Linked DNA regions of Rubinisphaera italica. The protein of the gene in region 2 interacts with the protein of the main gene of each other region in a pairwise test. Links are inferred from orthologs where the notes say so. Each region holds a gene or a part of one and is shown on either strand. Other genes may lie near its edges. The genes, in order: Pan54_RS15590 and acpP.

The links.
Region 1: the proteins of acpP (region 2) and Pan54_RS15590 interact in binary tests that used the Escherichia coli proteins (3 or more experiments, as listed by UniProt). The link is inferred for Rubinisphaera italica from one-to-one orthologs.

What each region holds. Positions count from the first base shown.
Region 1 is NZ_SJPG01000001.1:4,156,074-4,173,053, forward strand. The notes cover bases 8,095-10,811. They hold Pan54_RS15590 (acyl-CoA thioesterase), read right to left. Parts: upstream 9,796-10,811; coding sequence 9,394-9,795; downstream 8,095-9,393. Other genes in these bases: Pan54_RS15585 (divalent metal cation transporter), read right to left, coding at 8,095-9,169; Pan54_RS15595 (diguanylate cyclase), read left to right, coding at 10,179-10,811. Also shown: Pan54_RS15550 (ThuA domain-containing protein), read left to right, coding at 1-96; twin-arginine translocase subunit TatC, read right to left, coding at 278-1,396; Pan54_RS15560 (PQQ-like beta-propeller repeat protein), read left to right, coding at 1,820-3,316; Pan54_RS15565 (peptidylprolyl isomerase), read right to left, coding at 3,447-3,983; Pan54_RS15570 (group I truncated hemoglobin), read right to left, coding at 4,227-4,610; Pan54_RS15575 (putative transporter), read left to right, coding at 5,022-6,686; Pan54_RS15580 (DUF423 domain-containing protein), read right to left, coding at 6,759-7,208; more of Pan54_RS15585, read right to left, coding at 7,400-8,094; more of Pan54_RS15595, read left to right, coding at 10,812-12,281; Pan54_RS15600 (TrkA C-terminal domain-containing protein), read left to right, coding at 12,591-13,400; Pan54_RS15605 (class I SAM-dependent methyltransferase), read left to right, coding at 13,363-14,079; Pan54_RS15610 (GNAT family N-acetyltransferase), read right to left, coding at 14,076-14,471; Pan54_RS15615 (AGE family epimerase/isomerase), read right to left, coding at 14,638-16,074; gltX (glutamate--tRNA ligase), read left to right, coding at 16,331-16,980.
Region 2 is NZ_SJPG01000001.1:3,528,095-3,531,270, forward strand. What follows is about bases 247-3,176. They hold acpP (acyl carrier protein), read right to left. Parts: upstream 1,862-3,176; coding sequence 1,631-1,861; downstream 247-1,630. Other genes in these bases: fabF (beta-ketoacyl-ACP synthase II), read right to left, coding at 380-1,627; fabD (ACP S-malonyltransferase), read right to left, coding at 2,199-3,116. UniProt on the Escherichia coli protein: Carrier of the growing fatty acid chain in fatty acid biosynthesis.

The DNA.
Region 1 (16,980 bases), 640 kb from region 2 along the record:
GTCGACGACTTCAAGCAGCCTGCGTTTCGGACAATGTTGAAGAATGGATTGCATTGGGCGGTGGAGAAATCGGTTCCGGATTCTGAAGTGCAGTGATCAATTCGTTCCCCATGACTTGATTTTGTATCAAGGTAAAATATACAAGCACGAAGCGCAAGCGAGTGTGTTCAATCGGACATGACACACTCGCTTGCGCTTCGTTTTTTTATTCTTGTATTCTGGGGGCTTCGCTTCGCTACGACGCCAGCCACCCATGTTCAATTACGGGCACCTCCCATCAAGTGGAAAGTTCGCCTTCCCGTTCGAAGGGATTGGCAGCAGGATTTAATTTGCAGAGATAAATCCCGAATTCGTAGAGGAATATCAGCGGGAACATCATCAGTAACATGCTGGCCGGGTCGGAGGGTGTGAGAATCATGGAAAGACCAGCGATCACCAGAATCGCCATGCGGCGCTGTTCGCGGTAAACGGTTTCGGTGAAGATGTTCAGACGGTTCAGGAAAACCATGACGAGTGGTAACTGGAAACTGATGCCGAACATCAGCGGCAGGAAGACCGCAAATGAAACCCATTCCGAAAGCCGAATCTGAGGTTGGACGTCCAGCCAGGCATTAAAGCTGAGTAGGAATTCCAGGATGAACGGGAAGACGACGTAAAAACAGAATACCGCTCCGATTAAGAAAAGCACCAGACTGAGGGAGCCGTAGAGATAAACAAATTTGCGTTCGTGCGGGTATAAACCGGAAGCGACGAACATCCAGGCGTTGAAGAAAATCCAGGGACTGGAGAGCACAACCCCAGAGACCAGGGCCACTTTCACATACGTTAAAAAGGCTTCCTGTACATTCAGGGTGACTGGTCGATTGGTTTTCTTGACCACTTCTCGAAAAATTGAGAACTCGGGTGCGCGAATTCGGAGGGTGATTTCTGCAGGTTTGGCTTTAGGGTCTGTGGACGATGTCCCTACGGGAGTTGGGAATTTTCCTGGATCGGCTTTGTGAAGTGCGTTCAGCAGGTCGGCTTGAGGAATTTGCACATCAATTTGCGGGCCGTTCAATCGGGCATTGGCTCGGGGGATCCCCGTCGCTTCTTCTTCAAGCTCTTCCTCAGTTTTCTTCTTGCCTTCGGTGAGCGATGTCGTCCAGCTGACAAAGCGTTCGATGAATGAGTCATCGCCGAGATCATCAATCCGGTGTTCGCCGAGACCGTGTCGGATCAAGGCTCGATCGATCGGACTGCGGACCAGTGCGACGAGCTTGTTTCCGAAAATGAGCGTAAAAATCGAAACGAGAATCACGCCGAGCAATGCTCGTATCAAATAATAGCGCAGCTCTTCGAGGTGATCCCCGAAGCTCATGCTGGAGTCGTCAAACAGGTCTTTGGATCGGAGTGCCATGATTATTTCACTTCTTCGCACAGGAATGGTGGCGCAAATTCCGTGAGGAAATGTGCCTGGAGATTTGCCGGAGAACGTGATGGGTACTCGGTCGGGCAAAAGGAGATTTACCCCGGAGAGCAATGTTCGCAACCTGCCGTCCAGGTGATTTTCAACTTCCTCAATATCAGCGACGAAGTTGAAATTTAATAACCCAGACTACAGGAAGATCTATTATGGACAGGAAACCGGCCTGATGCAACGCAAATCGGTCATGGAAATGATTCCCGAATGCGAAAGGGTCAATCTTGCAAAATCATAGAAATATGCGATGACTGGTAAATAGCGAGTCAACATGTTTTGATATCATCAATATTCCGTCAACTGATGAACCGTATTTTACGGATAGTTGAGTACTGAAATTATGATTCAGGAGAGAATCTCATGCGGCTACTTTCTCAATTCTCTGCGGTTCTGAGCATTTCCTGCTGTTGTTTGATTGCGATCTCTGCGAATTCAGCCTGTGCAGCCGACTGGAATCAATGGCGGGGACCTGACCGGACTGGCTATGTTGCGACTACCCCTGCTGTAATCTCTGAATTACCGGCTCTGGGGTTAACACCGACTTGGATTACCGACTCGATTCCTTCTGCCAAAGGCGGCGGCTGGGGATCTCCTGTGGTGGCGGATGGTAAGGTCTATCTGTTTGCCCATAAGAAAGAACTGGTGGGGGATCCGCCGGGAGAGAAACAGTTTCCGTATTTGTCACCTGAAAAGCGAACACCTCTTTCTGATGAAGAATATGCAGAATACGAAAAGAATCGCCGAGCCGAGGATGCCGAGCGGGCCAAGGCTTATGAGTTTCGTGAATTTGTGCTGGCTTACGATGCATTGACTGGTCAGGAAGAGTGGGTCAACCAGAGTGAATCGACCTATACCCGATTTCCCCAATCGGGATGTCCAACGATCGTGGCCGGGAAATTATTAATTCTCGGAGCAGGTCGGACGGCTCGATGTCTTGATGCGAAAACTGGTGAGCAACTCTGGGAAACTAAACTGCCCGGCGAGTTCAGCGACGAATTTTACCAGGCTTCGGTTCTGGTGGTCGATCAAATCGCTGTATTTAATGCGACGCATTTATTCGGGCTGGATCTCAACTCTGGATCCATCGTCTGGTCAGGAGATCCCGAGCAGACGAAAAGTAAACACGCTTCGCCGGCCGCCTGGACACATCAGGGAAAGAACTATGTGATTTCTATTGGCAATGGCGGCGATGCGGTTTGCTTGAATCCACAAACTGGCGAAGTGATTTGGAAAGTCGCTGCGGAGGGCGGAAGTGCTTCGCCCGTTGTTACAGGTGACAAGTTGCTGATTTATGGCAATAGCCGCAAGAAGGGGCTGGCCTGCTTTAAGATGACGCCTCAGGAAGCGGATCAAGTATGGGTCTTTCAGCGAGTGACCGACAAAGGGAGTACGCCGATTGTTGCCAATGGAGCCGTCTACGTGCAGGGGGAACGCAAACTGGCTTGTGTGGATCTGGAAACGGGTCAGCAAATGTGGATGGCGAATCTCGATATGGAAAATCCGCAATGGGGTTCACCCATTGCAGCGGGGGATATTGGATTTTACGCCTACGATGGCATACTGGGATTCTCCTTGAACCCAGATGAATTCGTAACCCGGTTCGATGCCAAGATCGACAAGAATCATCTGCTGGCGCCGACGAGTCATTTTCGAGAGCTTTATCAGATGGACAGCAACGACCTCGATGCCGAGGCTCGTAAGAAAGCGTTGAAGGACTATCAGCAAAACGTCGGACGGCACGGTCCTCTCAAATGCGCCACCCCAGCATTTGCGGATGGATTTCTGTATCTGCGATTGAGTGATCGACTCGTCTGTTACGATTTGAGGGCTGCATCACAACAGGTTTCGCAGAGGTGATTGTTAGCACTTAACATTCTGGGGGCTTCGCTGCGCTACGACCCCAGCCACCCACGATTGATCAAAACAATAAGGGAACGCGAGGTTAAATACCTCCCGTTCCCTTTTTTACCCTCAACCTTCAACCAATTTACTTCGCCGTTTCAATCACGCGGCTCGATTTGATTTTCACCTCTTCGAGAGGCTTATCGGCAGAGTTGGTTTCGACGCCACCGATTTTCAGGACGACATCCAGAGAATCCTGGTCTGCTGTTTTTCCAAAAACGGTATACTGGTTATCCAGATGGGGAACTCGTCCCAGGCAGATGAAGAATTGAGAACCGGCAGAGTTCGGATCGCTCGTGCGGGCCATCGACAAAACACCGGCTTCGTGGGGTTTGTCGTTGAATTCCTGAGGAATGGTATAGCCCGGCCCACCTGTTCCTGTGCCGTTTGGGCAGCCAATCTGAACGACGAAATCGGGAATCACTCGATGAGCGATGATGCCATCGTAAAAGCCGATTTTTGTCAGGCCGAGAATGTTTTTGCAGTGACCTGGAGCGACATCCAGCCACATATCGAGCAGGATTTTGCCGGCTGTGGTATCGAATTCGATTTGATAATTGTTCTTGTCGAAATCCATCTCCGCGATCGCGGCGTCTACATCGGCCCGGTAATTTTTACTCATAATTAAAACTCATTCCTGTGAAGTGCGGCTGGCATTCCCAGCCAAAACTGAATTATTTTTCCATAGATGGCGGCTAATAGGCCATACAGGTTAATGATTTAGAATGCAAATTCAAACATGCGTGGGATAATAACTCCGGGAGAAGCGATCTGTTGACAGACAAATTCGATTGCGTGAAGTTTCTGTAATGAAACCGATGATTTCGCTTACGATATCTACATTACTCAGAACCAGACGTCAGAGTTAACCGTCCGAAGAGGTCGCTCCGGTGATGTCGTTCGCGTAGGTATTAATCCGACTCACTACACCATGAATGTCATTGTCGGAAACACCGCGATTTTCCAGAACCGTGAGTAAATGTCCTACAAAAGCGGTCAGGTGTTTTGAAGTGATGCCCCGTCCGGCATGGGCGTAGGGGAGATCGAGCCCGCCATATTTTTCCGGCCCCCCGAGTGCAGCAGCGATAAACTCAGATTGCATCTGGCGCTGCTTCGGCATGTCGACGTTTTCAAAAAAACCACTTAACAGCGGATCTGCTAAAACAAGATCGTACATGTCGTCGATAATCTGCCGGATTTCTTTGGATCCTCCAAGTCGATAATACAGCGTCTCTTCGTTGGAATTCATCTGGCTACTCCTGGGAGAGTGGTTGATCGCTTTGAATAAATCCTGTTTGTGAATGAAATACTGTCAGGCAACTGGCTGTCATCTGTTTTGCGACAATCATTGGAGAGTTCTGTTCCCTGAGATCATCTCACCACAATTCAATTGTAACCGGCGGGAAAGGAAATTTGAACTGGATCGAACGTACGGATTTGTCGCACTTCATCCATCATGTCGAGAATAACCAGTAATCGCTGCTGACTTCATAAGGGTTCGTTGAAGTCAAAAATTCTCGGCTCCGGTAGTCTTGTATTTGGGAGCCTCATAGTCAAAATTTAGCCTGAAGACATAATACGAAAACAGTCTTAACAAATCGAACCGTCCCCTTTGTCTGGTTGCTCACCTTGACGAACCATCCTGGCCAGCGATAGTACTATGGATTTGCTGAATTCGCTAACTCCGACGAGTCAATCCATACTCGTTATCTCACTTGTGGCAACAACCGGCTTGGCGCTTGGCAGTCTCAAGTTTCGTGGGATCGGCCTCGGCTCTGCCGGTGCCCTGTTCACTGGAATTGCCTTTGCCCATTATGGAGTGGTGATTGAACCAGAGATTCTGCATTTCGCGAAAGAGTTCGGTCTGATTCTGTTCGTGTTCACAATCGGAATCCAATTGGGTCCGAGTATTATTGATCTGTGGAGACATCAGGGAGTTCGTCTGAATGCCTTGGCGATTCTCATCGTATTGAGCGGAGCTTTGCTGACCGTTTTGATGGCATTTCTTCTCAATATCCAGGGAGAGGCAGCCGCCGGTTTGTTTTCCGGGGCAACGACAAACACTCCTTCACTGGGAGCGGCACAGCAGGTGCTTGCGGAACAGTCGACAGATGCGGAGGGTTCGAGCAGTCTCCTCGCTTTAGGGTATGCGGTAGCCTATCCTGGAGGCATCGTCGGCATCATCGCTTCGATTCTACTTCTCAAGCGGATATTTAATATCGATCTGGAGGCGGAGAAAAAGCAACTGATCGATCAAGCTCCACAAGCCCCTCCCCTGGAACGAAGAAATCTGTTGATTCTGAATGCAAACTTGAGCGGAGTACCTCTGGGAGAAATCCCCGGGCGTCAGGAAACGCATGTGATGATCTCGCGGATCTGGAAGAAGCAGGAAGATGTCGTTCATCCTGCGGCTGATGAGACACCGGTCGAAGTCGGAGATGTGATTCTGACGGTTGGAACGGCTTCCGAATTGGATCGCTTTCAGATGATCGTCGGACAGGTTTCCGATCAGAATTTGATGGAAGCCCGTGGCGATGCCAGCTGGCAACGAGTGATCGTCACCAATAAAAAAATTCTGGGAGATTCTTTAGGTGAGTTGGGTTTGCATCAGCGATATGACGTGAATGCCACGCGGTTGATTCGAGCCGGTGTAGAGATGGTCCCAAACAGAGCGACGCGACTCCACTTCGGCGATCTGCTACGTATCGTTGGGAATACAGAGAATCTCATACAGGCATCCCGTTTTCTCGGCAATGAACCCAAAGAACTGGACCATACTCAGTTCATTCCCTTTTTTGTCGGTCTGACCGTGGGCGTCATCTGTGGTTTGATTCCAATCAGCTTACCAGGATTGCCTGTGCCTGTTCGTCTTGGACTGGCCGGTGGTCCGCTGCTGGTAGCGATTTTGTTCAGTCTGATCGGAAACTTGGGCACTCTTGTCTGGTACATTCCCAGTAATGCGAATCATTCAATCCGCGAACTGGGAATCATCCTGTTTCTGGTCTGTGTTGGGCTCAATGCGGGCGGGAATTTTATGGAGACCGTGCTCACGTCAACAGGTGCAATTTGGTTGCTGGCTGGTATTGTGATCACAATGGTTCCGTTACTGATCACCGGTCTGGTCGCCCGTTATTGGCTCCGGCTCAATTTCCTGACACTCTCAGGCGTCATTGCCGGCAGCATGACTGACCCCCCTGCACTCGCATTTGCATCATCCTTATGCCAGGCCGAGGGGGCTTCGATCGCCTATGCTGCCGTCTACCCTCTGGCCATGATGTTAAGAATCCTTGTTGCCCAAATTCTTGTCTTGCTGTTGTGCGGGTAGCCTGACAATGTCGTCCAGATTCCGTGACGGTCCTTGGAACTTGTCTAATACAAACAATTCCGGGAGTGGGGCTTATCCATTCAAAACAATCTCTTTTTCCTGCGACTTGCATAACCCAATTGCCAGCAAAAACCAGCCAATCAGAAATGAAAGTCCTCCAAGCGGGACAATCATGCCGAGCCAGGGCTGGTTCAGTAAAGCAAGCAGATAGAGACATCCTGAAAAAAGCAGAATGCCAGTGACAAAGAAATAGCCTGCAGCATTGAGCAACCGACGCGAATGATGCGGATAAAAAGCACCGATGAACAGCAATCCGAAAGCATGCCAGAACTGGTATTCTGCTCCCGTTTTGAAATCCTGCAGATACTTGTGAGCAGCAGGAATGGGGTGCCCCATGACCATTTTGGGTGGTTGGTCTCCGTAGAGCTTGATGAATCGATCTTCCAGACCATGAGCAGCAAAGGCACCAAAAATAACGGCCCAAAATGCCAGAACTGCTCCCAAGGCTCCCCAACGATTCATGATATTTTTTCCTTCAATCCTTGTGTCACAGGGGCTTTTTAAACTCAGCAGGCTGGCACGTCCCTGAGCATCGCGAAGGGCGTGGCGATGTGATATCACCACACTCACCACTTTGTTCTGGGATGTGCCGCCCAATCCGAATCATGTTAGTGACATCCGAAACAGGCGCCCCGAGCCAGTCATGACTCGACTCAGGATGCAGAACCTGTTGTATCGGAATCTCCAGCGATCAGCATAGGTTCGGAAGGTTTGCGGATTATGCCAACCACCACCGCCAGTCCGATAAATACACCCATCGCCACAAAGCCAACCATGCGATAAGGGCTGGAGTAGATGCTCCAGAAGCTTCCGAATGCAGCCAGCAGTGAGGCGGTCAGCATCAGAATGTTCCAGACGACAAGCTGAACTCCCTTTGGTCGACTTGCTCCCATCAGGCTTTTTGAATTCATCATGAACATGAAAGTAAAGTAAGCAACTGGTAATAGAACCATTCCGAACATTGATGTCGGTACGGCCAGCCAGAGTTTGGCGTCACCCGACCACAGGAACGGTCCAAGTGCACCAGACAAACCAGCCAGATAACAGCCTGCTCGGTGATACATTCCCGTGTGAGGCAACTTGAAGATTTCACAGATCACGAAACCGTTGATCAGCATCAGTATGATAATCGTGGAGACGGCCATGCCGAGCACGCCGATTCCGAAAATGACTTGTGAGAAGATCGGGCCAGTCAATTCTTTGAGTGAACCTGCCAGATTGAACGCATCTCGAGTAACCAGCATAGCAGCCAGTTCACGATCGGCTGCAGGAAGATCGCTGACGGCTGCTTTCATCGCAGCGGGGTCAGCTTTTAAAATTGCGAACTCTCCAGCAGACACTTGCTGTTCGAGTCGTTTCTCTACCAGTTTGTTGTAGCCACCGACGAGATTGCCAGCTGGTGCAATTGCATTTCCCTGTTCATCAACTTCACCCATAAATCCGGGAGCGGGCTGAGCATGAAATTGAGTTGCAGAAGCAATCACTACACAACTGGTCGCCAGCAGGAAGGGGATGAACAATCCAAAAGCGAGATCGAAAATCGCCAGTTCGCGATGCACGCGTCCCCAGCCTTTTCTCAGCATGGAATACGGGAGCAGGAATGTCATATTGATCCCGACGGCCGTTGCAGCAGCGGTAATCATGACCTGCTGTTGTTCGGAAACAATTTTATCAGTCCAGAATTTAGAGTACTCGCCTGTTTGCGCCAGAATCGCAGTGAATTGATCGGATGGCCGCGACATCAGGCTGAGATCGGGAATGAAACCAGCCAGAATCCTCCCCCAATCCAGTCCCTCTCCACTGAAGGTCATTTTCAGAACGACGCCGAAGAAACAGAGCACGACAATTCCAACCATGATCTTAAGCAGCAATTCGAAAATACGAATTCCTTTGCTGCCGGAATCGTAAAACCAGATAATGGTTCCTGTTGAGATCAGCAGGAAAATGACGATGATCAGCTTGCTGGTAAAGTCATCCATTGCCCCGGCTCCGAAGACGCCAGGCAGTAAATTCTGTTGAATGGCAGCGGTCCCGAGAGCAAACTGCGGCATACACCAGACAAAGTTGGCCATCATGGTCGCAATCGCCCAACCCCAGCCGAGGACCGGATTGATGTGCTTATTGATTGCATCAAAAGGCCGTTCGCCCGTCGAGAGGGAGACATAAGCAATTGCACTGAGCATGATGATTCCCATAATCATTGCCAGTGGTTGCAGCCACATCAGGCCAAAACCAGCCAGTACACCTAAGTATAAACTGCCCGAAAGTGAGCCACCACCGAGAGTAATGGCACCTTGCAGCCAACCTGGTCCGGAAAGGGAAAAGTAGCCCAACATCCGTTTCAGGAATGGTTTGGCCTGCAACTCTTTGAGATAAGCTAGTTCAGTGGATTCGGTTGCGGCATCTGCCTGGGGATCGTTCATAAAATTAGCCTGCTGCGGTGTATGTTCTTAAATACTTGTGATCTATACGCTTATGCTCGACATTGAAAGTGCATCGAATGCATTTTCAATACTCCATGAGCATTGCTCATGTCTGCATTAGAGATCAATAATCGTTCAGATGAAAAATCATTGATGCGGAATAACAGACTATCCGCAGTGTGACCACAAAACAAGCACGGACTACACCTGGAATGTGAAGTCTTTTATCCGGTTGCAGTTCCGGGAAGATCATCTGTGATTCGCTGAACGACCCCCTGTGCATCGACCATGGCCAATACCGTAGAGCCTTCGGCGATTAGGGTTTCTCCGCGCATCACACGATACGAGTGCTCCAGTTTTGCAGCCGAGACCTTGTCGATGGTGGCGGTCACATGGAGGAGATCGTCATAGCGAGCCGGGTTCCGAAAGCGGAAATTCATTGAAACAACAACAAAAAACAGCCCTCTCTCTTCCATTGCCCTGTAATCACCACCGTTCACACGAAATAGATCTGTCCGGGCTTCTTCAAAATAAGCGGGGTAGTTTCCATGATGGAGAAACCCCATCGCATCCGTTTCACTGTAACGGACACGAATACGGGTTGTATTACTGGTGATATCGGGCATCGGTCTCAGACATTCCCTTATTTCTTGTTGAATTGAGTGACTGAATACCTCTCGACTGCTGCCGAAAGATTCGAGCCTTGGACGACTGACTGAACTCCTGACGCCCACAAGTTTTTAGTTTTGAAAAATAAACTATGACAGATTCAATTCGACAATTCCACTTTCAGAATTCTGGAATTGAACAGAAGGCTGATTAAGGGTAGCCGCACAACCGGAACGATTGCTCCAGATTCCTCAAAATCTTCCTGCCCACGGCAATCTTCTATTTGTCACTTGAATTCTACGACCTAGCGTTGAGCAGCCTGCGTGAAAATTGAATATCAACGCAGACGATTTCGGCATCTGGCAGCTGGTCAAGTAGTGTTAATTTGAGGATCGTTTCTATGTTATTGGATGACATTTCCGTTCGAAAAACTGGTCGAACGACTCGGGGAGCTCGGTATGCCTCATCTCAACGGGGTTTATTGGCGCTGGTTGAATTGCATCAGCACGCAATTGAACTGGAAGCCATCGAAGAAGAAACACCGACTCCGAATGCAATCTCTCCAGCAATCTTGCGAGATCTGCTCACCTGTCTGCACTTTCGGGATGAAAATACGTTTCTGCATTCTCGTCGCGTTTCGTTGATTGTCGTCGGTTTGGCCAAGCAACTCTGCTGGAATGCAGAAGCGATTCGTGAGATTGAATTGGCGGCTATGCTGCACGACATCGGCAAGATCGGGATCCCCGATCACATCCTGTTCAAGCCAGGCAGATATACCATTGAAGAAGCATCGTTAATGTCGTTACGAACTTCAATTGCAGAAGATATCCTCGATATCTGCTGTATTCCACTACGAATACGGAATATCATTGTGGAATCTCGTCTGCCATTTTCCAGAATGGAAGATTATCTCCGCCCTCTGGGAAAAGATCTCTCACAGGCAGGTCGCCTGCTGGCGGTTGCCGATGCCTATGAATCACTGTCGCGCGATCAGATTTATCGTGACGCGAAATCGGGACCGGAAATCAATAAAATCCTCAATGAACGCGCCGGTTCCATGTACGATGCGAGCATCGTGCAGACATTAATTCGCTGGGTTGAAAATGGTGGCGAGGCCGCCCTTCAGGATGTCGGTAAAGAATCGGCAATGAATGGGATGACTGCCCAGAGTGGAGCTTCTCTGGCGATGACTTCTCTCAGTAATATCTTCAGCCATCTTTACACACTCGAACAGGCATACGATGGGTTTGTGATTGTGGGAGTCGAAGGCAAAATCCTGTTGGCCAATCGAGGTTGTCGGGAAATCTTCCAGCAAGCTGATCGGGACTGGTCTGGTCAGTTATGGAATGGAGAATTATGTCCGCAGGCTGATGCTTATCAGAATCTCCTCAGCGATGACAATCTGCCTGTATACAGGACTATGACAGATAAAATGCCGTCAACCACTACGATTAAAGTTCCACAACCTGAAAATCTCTGGGAAGAACTGGAGGTTCAATCGATCCCCATGTTTGACTTCAATGAGGAACTGATTGGTGTCGGAGAATTTTATCGACGCAAGCAGCGGAATCGTGTGGAGTCGGCTAAATTTCGAGAACTCTCACTGCAGGCCAGTCGGGACGCTTTAACAGGTGTCGCGAATCGGGGCACCTTGGAAAATCAACTTTCTCGGGCAATGGCTAACTTTAAAGACGATCCCATTGAAAATCTCTTCTCGGTGGTTTATCTGGATATCGACCACTTCAAGTCAATCAACGACACCTTCGGCCATGCCACAGGGGATGATGTCCTGGTAACACTGGCAAAGCTATTACGAGAAGAAGCGTATGCGAGTGAATTTGTAGCTCGGTACGGCGGCGAAGAATTTGTGATTGTCTGTCCAGGGCTGACAGCCAGTCAGGCGTTCAAACGCGCAGAGCGTTTTCGCCTGGAAATTGCCAAACTTAAATTCGAAACTGCAACGTCTTTGAAAATCACTTCGTCATTCGGTGTCTCACAGGTCGAAGAGAGAGATTCACTCGAAAGTGTTCTCATGCGTGCAGACAAAGCGTTGTATCAATCGAAGGACCAGGGACGAAATCGATCCACCTTGCTTCAGCAATCCGATATTCATCAGGAAAATAAGCCGGAAAGTTCCCGGGCAGGGTTTGTGTTTGAAGCCTCAATCAATGGTGTGCTCTTCGACAACTTCCTGATCCTCAAATTACAGGGATTTGCAGAGCAGAATCATGCGAAGTTACTCAAAGTTCAGGAAGGCAATGTCCAGTTTCAGTTCGGACGCAAAAGGTTCTTTAAACGCTGGGGTAAGAATGCCGAATACCAACCGGTTCGTGTTGAGATCGATGCCAGGGCGGCTTTAAGTGCCCATGGCAGCCGGTCAAACTCCCAGAGATTGAATGTAAAAATCACACCGATTGGAATCCCCGCCAACCCGGAAATGTTCAAATTGCGTGCCCAATATGCCTATAGCACTTTGCGATCTCACTTTCTGAGCCAGGACTAACAATTACGTACCTCAAAACCGCCAGGCCAATTCACAACCCCAAGCATCTTCTATGCTTGGGGTTTTATTTTTCCGACAACCATGACGACAACCCTCACCTTAAGACGAAACCTTTAGCTTCTTAGCATTCTGGAAAATTTCTTCTGAGCATGTGGGCGACAGACCTTCGGTCGGTAGCCACTGCTCGAACTTATCGGTTTGAGTCGATAAGTAACCAGTTCAGACTATTCCGGTTCGGGAATCTCGACGATCAATTGCGATTGTTATAAGATATGCCACTAATCCCATTTGATTACGAAACTGGCAGCAATGATTGCGATATTTTCCTTACTCGTCACGATGTTTCTATCGCTCATGGTGACGCGCATTGCGGCCATGGCACTCATGCTTACGGGCATCTCCCGGGAAATGGCCCGCTTCCAGGCCCGCTCGGCTTTCACTGGTGTCGGCTTCACTACGACTGAATCCGAAGCGATGGTCAATCATCCGGTTCGCCGACGAATTCTCATGATCCTCATGCTCCTCGGAAATGTCGGAATTGCTACCGTTGTCGCGACCATTATGATTTCAGTAATGCAGGTCAACAGTTCCGGAATGCAGTACACGACTTTTATATTGTTGATGAGCGGGCTGGCTTTCCTCTGGTATTTTTCGAGCAGTCGTTTTATCGAACGGCATTTGAATCGATTGATTTCCTGGTCGCTTCGAAAATTCGGCAAGCTGGAAGTCCGCGATTATGTTGCCATCCTCCAATTGCAGGAAGGCTATGCGGTTTCCGAAATGGTGGTGGAATCTAAGGATTGGCTCACAGGGAAATCTTTACGGGAATTAAGGCTGCCCAATGAAGGCATACTTATCCTCGGACTGCAAAGGCGTGGCGGCACTTACCTGGGGGCACCAGATGCCGGTACGATCATTAAGCCGGAAGATACTTTGATCCTTTACGGCCCGCTCCATCGCATCCAGGAACTCGACCAGCGCAGAAGCGGTAAACAGGGCGACGAAGCTCATGAAGAAGCCGTTGATGAGCATGCCGAAACGATTGTTGAACAATCAGAAATTGAATACGAAGAGGAAGAAGATGAGCGCAGAAAAAGCGACCGTGGAGCAGATTCGTGAACGATTTGATCACGATGTCGAACGATTTTCAAATCTCGAAACGGGTCAGTCGGCTACCATCGACGCCCCATTAGCAATGGATCTGGTTTGCTCAGCCGCGGCTGCCTGCACGCCGAAGGCAACACACCTGCTCGACCTGGGCTGTGGCGCGGGAAACTATTCCCTCAAACTTCTGGAACATCTACCAACGCTGGATGTCACTCTGGTGGACTTGAGCCAGCCGATGTTGGACCGTGCACAAGAACGTGTCGCCAGCCAGACGACAGGAGTCGTGAAGACGATCCAATCTGACCTGCGTGAGCTGTCTCTGGAAGTCAACTCCTGTGATATCGTCCTGGCCTCAGCAGTCCTTCATCATTTACGAACAGACGAAGAGTGGTCGGCTGTCTTTGAGAAGATCTACCAATCTCTCCGTCCCGGTGGTTCCTTCTGGATTTTCGATCTCGTCCTCTCCTCCAGTCATGAAGTCCACGAACTGATGTGGCAACGTTACGGTGAATATCTGACGGGCTTGAAAGACGATGCCTATCGCCAGCACGTTTTCGATTACATCGAATACGAGGACACTCCACGACCTTTGGTGGAACAACTCGAATTACTGAAACAGGTTGGATTTGCCGAGGTGGAACTCCTCCACAAAAACTCCTGTTTTGCAGCCTTTGGTGGCATTAAGCGTTAACGTATCCAACAGGAATAATGCTGAGTCATGCCGATATGTGGATAATACGTCTCTGCTTTCGGTGCAGCCAGAAGAATCATTTTCGTATGCAAACCACTAATTTCATGCGTGAGATCAAGCAGTCGCTTACCAATCCCCTGCCCTTGAAACTTTTCGTCCACAGCGAGATCAGCTACGTAAACACAGGCGGAATAATCGGTGAGTGATCGGGCAATACCAACCAGCAGTCCATCCTGACGAGCAGTCACAATCACATCGGCTTGCTCGACCGCTTCCTGCATCAACTCGGGTTGATCTATCAGTCGTCGCTCAGCAAGGGTCGAACGTTTTAGAATATCGATATAGTCATCGACACTGAGTTTGGGTGATTGTTCGTAGTGAATATCAGGCATTGGTTGAGGTTAGTTTTGTAGGGTGCGTCCTGACGCACCATGCTGCAGACAATGAATTGAAATAGAAGATCTCGAAATGTGAATTAACGGAGAGAAACTTTCGATTGCTCACGGGCAAGGTGCGTCAGGACGCACCCTACTTCTAGATCCAAGACCCTGGACCAACTCACTTTGTCGCTCTTAGATAATCACATAAATCGCGGACGTTTTTCACGAATGTCTCGGATTCAATCACGCCTTCTTTAGAGGCTTTGTTGTACCCCTTCATGTTTCCTGAATCGACCCAGGCACCACGTTCATCGAGACCAGACATGATACTTTGAATTCGATCCTGTGAAGGTTTTCGGGGAGATTTCTGACGGATCGGTTCCTTTGTCAATCTGCGATACTCGCTCTCATACTTCTCAATTTTCGCTGGAATCTTGAAGGCGTAATGTGTGGGCAAATTGGAATCGTCATATGTCAAATGGTACTTGCCATCAATGACCTCTAAGTAGAGCGGGCGGTTCGTTTTTAATTCGTAAAATCGAGCCAGTTGCCCGTCTTTCAGCAGAGACGATTTCAAATAGGTCAAAGCACTCGGAATGGGTTGCAGATATTTCTTATCGCCTGACTTCTCAAAGAGCATCATCAGCGTTTCGATTGTTTCCTGGGTTTCATCACTTGCTAGAGCGGGAGGCTCGAATTTTCGATCCCAGACGGGGTGCATCTCTTCATTGTACTGCTGACACCAGCCTTGCTGAGGAATCGGCATTTGGGCTCGCACAAGAAAATCTCCTGCCCGTTTCGCACAATTCAAATATTCGTCATCCCCATAAACTTCCCAGGCGAGCAGCATTGTCGAGATCATATTCCCGGTGACATTATCGTTGAGATAATACTTCCCCGTCCAGTCGTTTAGCCACTCCCGGCTCCACTCCTCAGGATAGGACGCATTTAATACGGGATACTTCGGCCAGACCGGTTTGCTCGGATGTCGATCCCAGTTCTGCGCCCAGCCTCCGACCGGATGTTGAGCTTGAATCAAGGCATTCAGGGCGAACATACAGCTGTCATGAATTTTGGAATTCTTAAACTTCAAAGTGCCATCCATTCGAACCATAAACCGGACAGCTGCGGGAGTCGTATCATCATCGAGCGTGGTGATATTCGTCTTATTTTTACGAGATGGATTGAGTTTAAAGGACTCATTATCGCGATAGCCCCATTTTTTGCGTTCCACCTCATCAAAAGTAATCGAGTAATACCAGCCTCCCGATTGCATCTGCCCCTGCAGCAGAGCTTCAGCTGTTTTTAGAGCCGCATCTCGATATTTTTCCTTTCCCGTCAATTCGTAAGCATCGAGCAGGCTCATGCCAATGGCTGGGGTGCCGGGTGGCTGTACCCAGATCGTATTCTCATCTGTCTCCGCTTCCCCTTCCGTCAATTTCAGATTCTTGCTGTACCGCCAGTCGTAGCCGCCGTGCTTGGAGCAGTTTTCGATATAGAAATCACAAGCACGTTCGAGGGTATTGAGCACCTGCTCACGTTCCACTTGAGCCAGGCAGGGAGAGGACATCAAACAGAGGAGTACACATCCGGAAAACAGCATTCGTAGTGGCATTGCAGACCCTCTCGCAATTTTTGAGGTGACAAATTGATTTCGTAAAATGGATCGCCATATTACCATGCCTTGAATTGACTTGGGAGTGTGAACCGGAAACTATTGATGATTGTCGTTTCCCTTGTTACGGTTTCGCAGCAGATTGATACAAAGCTGTAGGTCAGGCACTGCCTGAAGGAATTTGACGTCACTTATTATTCAGACAGGCAAGATGCCTGTCCTACCTGATCATCTCCACCAACGAAAACACGCGTCCATGAAAGCGATTCGCACGCGATTTGCCCCCAGTCCGACAGGTTACATGCACATTGGCGGCATGAGAACGGCTCTGTTCAACTGGGTTTTCGCCAAACATCATCAAGGGACATTCATCCTGCGAATTGACGATACCGATCAGGCACGCAATGTCGAATCAGCTCTCGAACCAATCCTGCAGGCATTCCGCTGGCTGGGCATCCCGTGGGATGAAGGTCCCGAAACTGGAGGAGATTTCGGGCCCTATTTTCAGTCGGAACGAACTGATTTTTATCAGAAGCATTGCCAAACTTTGATTGAAAAACGGCTCGCATTCTACGATTTCACAACTCCCGACCAGAGCCGGGCAGAACGGGAAGCGGCTGAAAAAGAAAAGCGGAACTACATCAATAACCGCAACGATTTTGATCTGGACTCAGCAACCATTCAGGAACGAATCGATCGGGGAGACAATTACGTCATCCGCTTTCTCGTCCCTCGGGATACTGACAAGAAAATTGTGATTGACGATGCTGTCCGCGGACACGTTGAATTCGATCCTTCAACGATGCCTGATCCCGTCATCATGCGGTCAAATGGGTTGCCGTTATACAACTTCGCCTCCGTTATCGACGATGCCTCGATGCAGATTTCTCACGTCATCCGAGCAGA
Region 2 (3,176 bases):
CCCCGAAAGATTCTTTCGGGGCTAACCAAGTTTTAGTGAGCAAATTCATTGTCAGGTGAAACGCCCCGAGTCAGTCATGACTCGGGTGGGGTCGAGTCACCTTGGGCTTGATCTCAAAAGTCGCACAAGGATCGTGAGAACACCCCTGCAATAACCGGCAAGGCTCGCCTGAAAATAAAAGCACGAAGCGCAAGCGAGTGTGTCACAGAGTTGAGGACACACTCGCTTGCGCTTCGTGCTTGTAGAATTGCGATCCAATCAATTGAACTAGAGCATATTCAATAGTTACCTGCAGCGTTCAGCAGGAGCAAACACATCGTTTTAGGACATTTGATGTCCATGCGACTGCAGATACCATTTGAAAATGGTCTAGCAAAAATTACCCCTCAAACGTCTTAACAACCAGGCAGGCATTGTGGCCGCCGAAACCGAAGCTGTTGGTGAGGATGTGAGACATCTTTATCTGACGGGCTTCATTGGGGATGTAATCGAGATCGCAAGCTGGATCTGGATTTTCGAGATTGATTGTTGGCGGAGCAACCTGCTCCTGTAACGCCAATGTACAGATCACGAATTCCACACCACCAGAGGCTCCCAGCATGTGACCGAGCTGGCTTTTCGTACTTGAAACAGTCAGTTTTTTCGAATGTTCACCAAAGACCGTTTTAATGGCAGCAGTTTCGGCTTTGTCGCCAAGTGGTGTACTCGTGCCATGGGCATTGATGTAATCGATGAATTCGGGTTTGACTCCGGCATCATCCAAAGCGCGTCTCATTGCATAGGATGCTCCACGACCTTCGGGATCGGGGGCGGTCATGTGCGTGCCATCTGCGGACATGCCGTAACCGACAAGTTCGCCGAGAATGTTGGCTCCACGAGCTTTGGCATGTTCGAGCTCTTCAAGGATGACAACACCGGCTCCTTCGGAAAGGACGAAACCGTTGCGGTCAGTATCGAAAGGCCGACTCGCCCGTTCGGGCTCGTCGTTTCTTTTGGAGAGTGCATTCATGCGGGCAAAACCGGATAATCCCATCGGGGTCATCGCTGCTTCGCTACCACCGGTCACCATGACATCGGCTTCGCCATATTGGATCAGTCGATAAGCATCACCAATTGCATTCGTTGCTGAGGCACAGGCAGTAGCAACCGCTGAGTTTGGTCCTTTGAGCCCCCAGTTCACTGAGATATTCCCACTGGCGGCATTGACCATCAGCTTGGGTATCATGAAAGGAGAAACGCGGGATGGCCCTTTATTATAGAGCGCGTCGTGTTGATCTTCGATCTCATTCAGTCCGCCGATCCCACTGCCGATCAGCACACCATGTCGGTAGGGATCTCCCTGAGAGAGATCGATACCAGCTTGCGTGATCGCTTTATGTGAGGCGACCATACCGAACAGGACAAAGCGGTCCATGCGGCGTTGTTCGCGAATATCGAGCGGCATGTGATCCTCGGGTTTGAAGTGGCGTACTTCACCCCCGAAAGTGACTTTGTATTCTGAACAGTCAAACCGTTCAATCGGGCCAATTCCGCTTTTGCCTGCGCAAAGCTTGTCCCAAAACTCAGCCACTTCACAGCCGAGCGGGGTCACAACCCCGCATCCTGTGACTACAACACGTCGGCGCATCGTTCAGGACTTCTCCTGAATATATTTGACAGCATCACCAACGGTACGAATTTTTTCGTAGTCGTCATCTGGAATTGTGATGTCGAATTCTTCTTCAAACTCCATGACGAGTTCAACCAAATCCAGTGAATCGGCTTTCAGATCGTCTTGAAATGAGCTTTGAGAGTTGATTTCTTCCTTAGGGAAGTTCAGCTGCTCGCTCACAATGCCGATAACTTTTTCCTCAATGTCCACTCGAACCCTCTCCTGTTTTCGGGTTGATAATTCTGGCAGGCCAATCCTGTATTCAATGGCCCAATATCGCGTTTCTCGTTCAGCCTGACAAGTCCGACTGAGAATTAACTGCCAACAGTAAAATTGACATTGCTTCCGTGGTATATCGCTTTTTGAAATTTGTGTAAACTCTAATCCCGACCTGTTTTTACTCATTTTACAGGAAGCTGGGAATCCGTGGCAAAATCTCTGAAATAAATGCTGAATCCTGCTGGTGAATTGCTCCATTTAAACCTGGCGATTGGTGGCACTGTCAAACAAAGCCAGTGCCACCCTGATTTAAAATTGGATCAAAGTATCAGGCAATTGATTCATCGTTGTAATTTTCGACGCTTGCTTTTCTGGCAATCCGCTTCATCAAGCCTTTTAGAACTTTCCCAGGACCGATTTCATAAAACTGCTCGACACCCATTTCCAGCAATGCATTCATCGATTTTTCCCAGAGAACAGGGTGCACGACCTGCTTGACGAGAATATCACGAATTTCAGAGGCATCGCTATGTGTTTTCGCATCGACATTGGAGACTACGGGAATTCGCGGAGCATGAATTTCCACAGATTCCAGAACCGCCGCTAACTTCTCCGTTGCCGACTGCATAATTGGTGTGTGAAACGCTCCAGCGACTTTTAACGGAATCGCCCGGCCACCTGCCTCTTCTGCAAGCCCGACGACCTTGTCACAGGCAGCCTGATCCCCGGAAACGACAATATTCCCCGGACACAGGTAATTCGCAATCTGAATCAAACCAGCATCGCTGGCTTTGTCGCAAACCTGCTGAACTTTTTCTTCATCGAGAAGCAGAAGACTGACCATCCCGGAAGGAGTCGCATCGGCTGCAGCCTGCATGGCCTGACCACGCACTCGGACAACCCGCAAACCATCTTCAAAAGACATCGCTCCAGCAAATGCCAGTGCCGTGTATTCGCCCAGACTCAATCCAGCTGCCACTTCGACCTGATCGAATGCCTCTGGCGACTGATCTTTCACCACTTCCAGCGACGCCAAACTCGAAACATACAAAGCCGGTTGACTGATTTCGGTCGCATTGATTCGTTCCTCAGGACCTTCGGCACATAATTTCAGGAGATCGAAACCGAGGATTTCAGCAGCTTGATCAAATAACTGACGTGCGGCAGGATATTTCTCGGCAACTTTTACGCCCATTCCAATTTGCTGGGCGCCTTGTCCGGGAAACAAAAAGGCTGTTTTTGGCATTATTCAGTCTCTCTTCCTCGCTCCCAAGGTCCTCCCTGGGAACGCATGATTCCGAAGCTC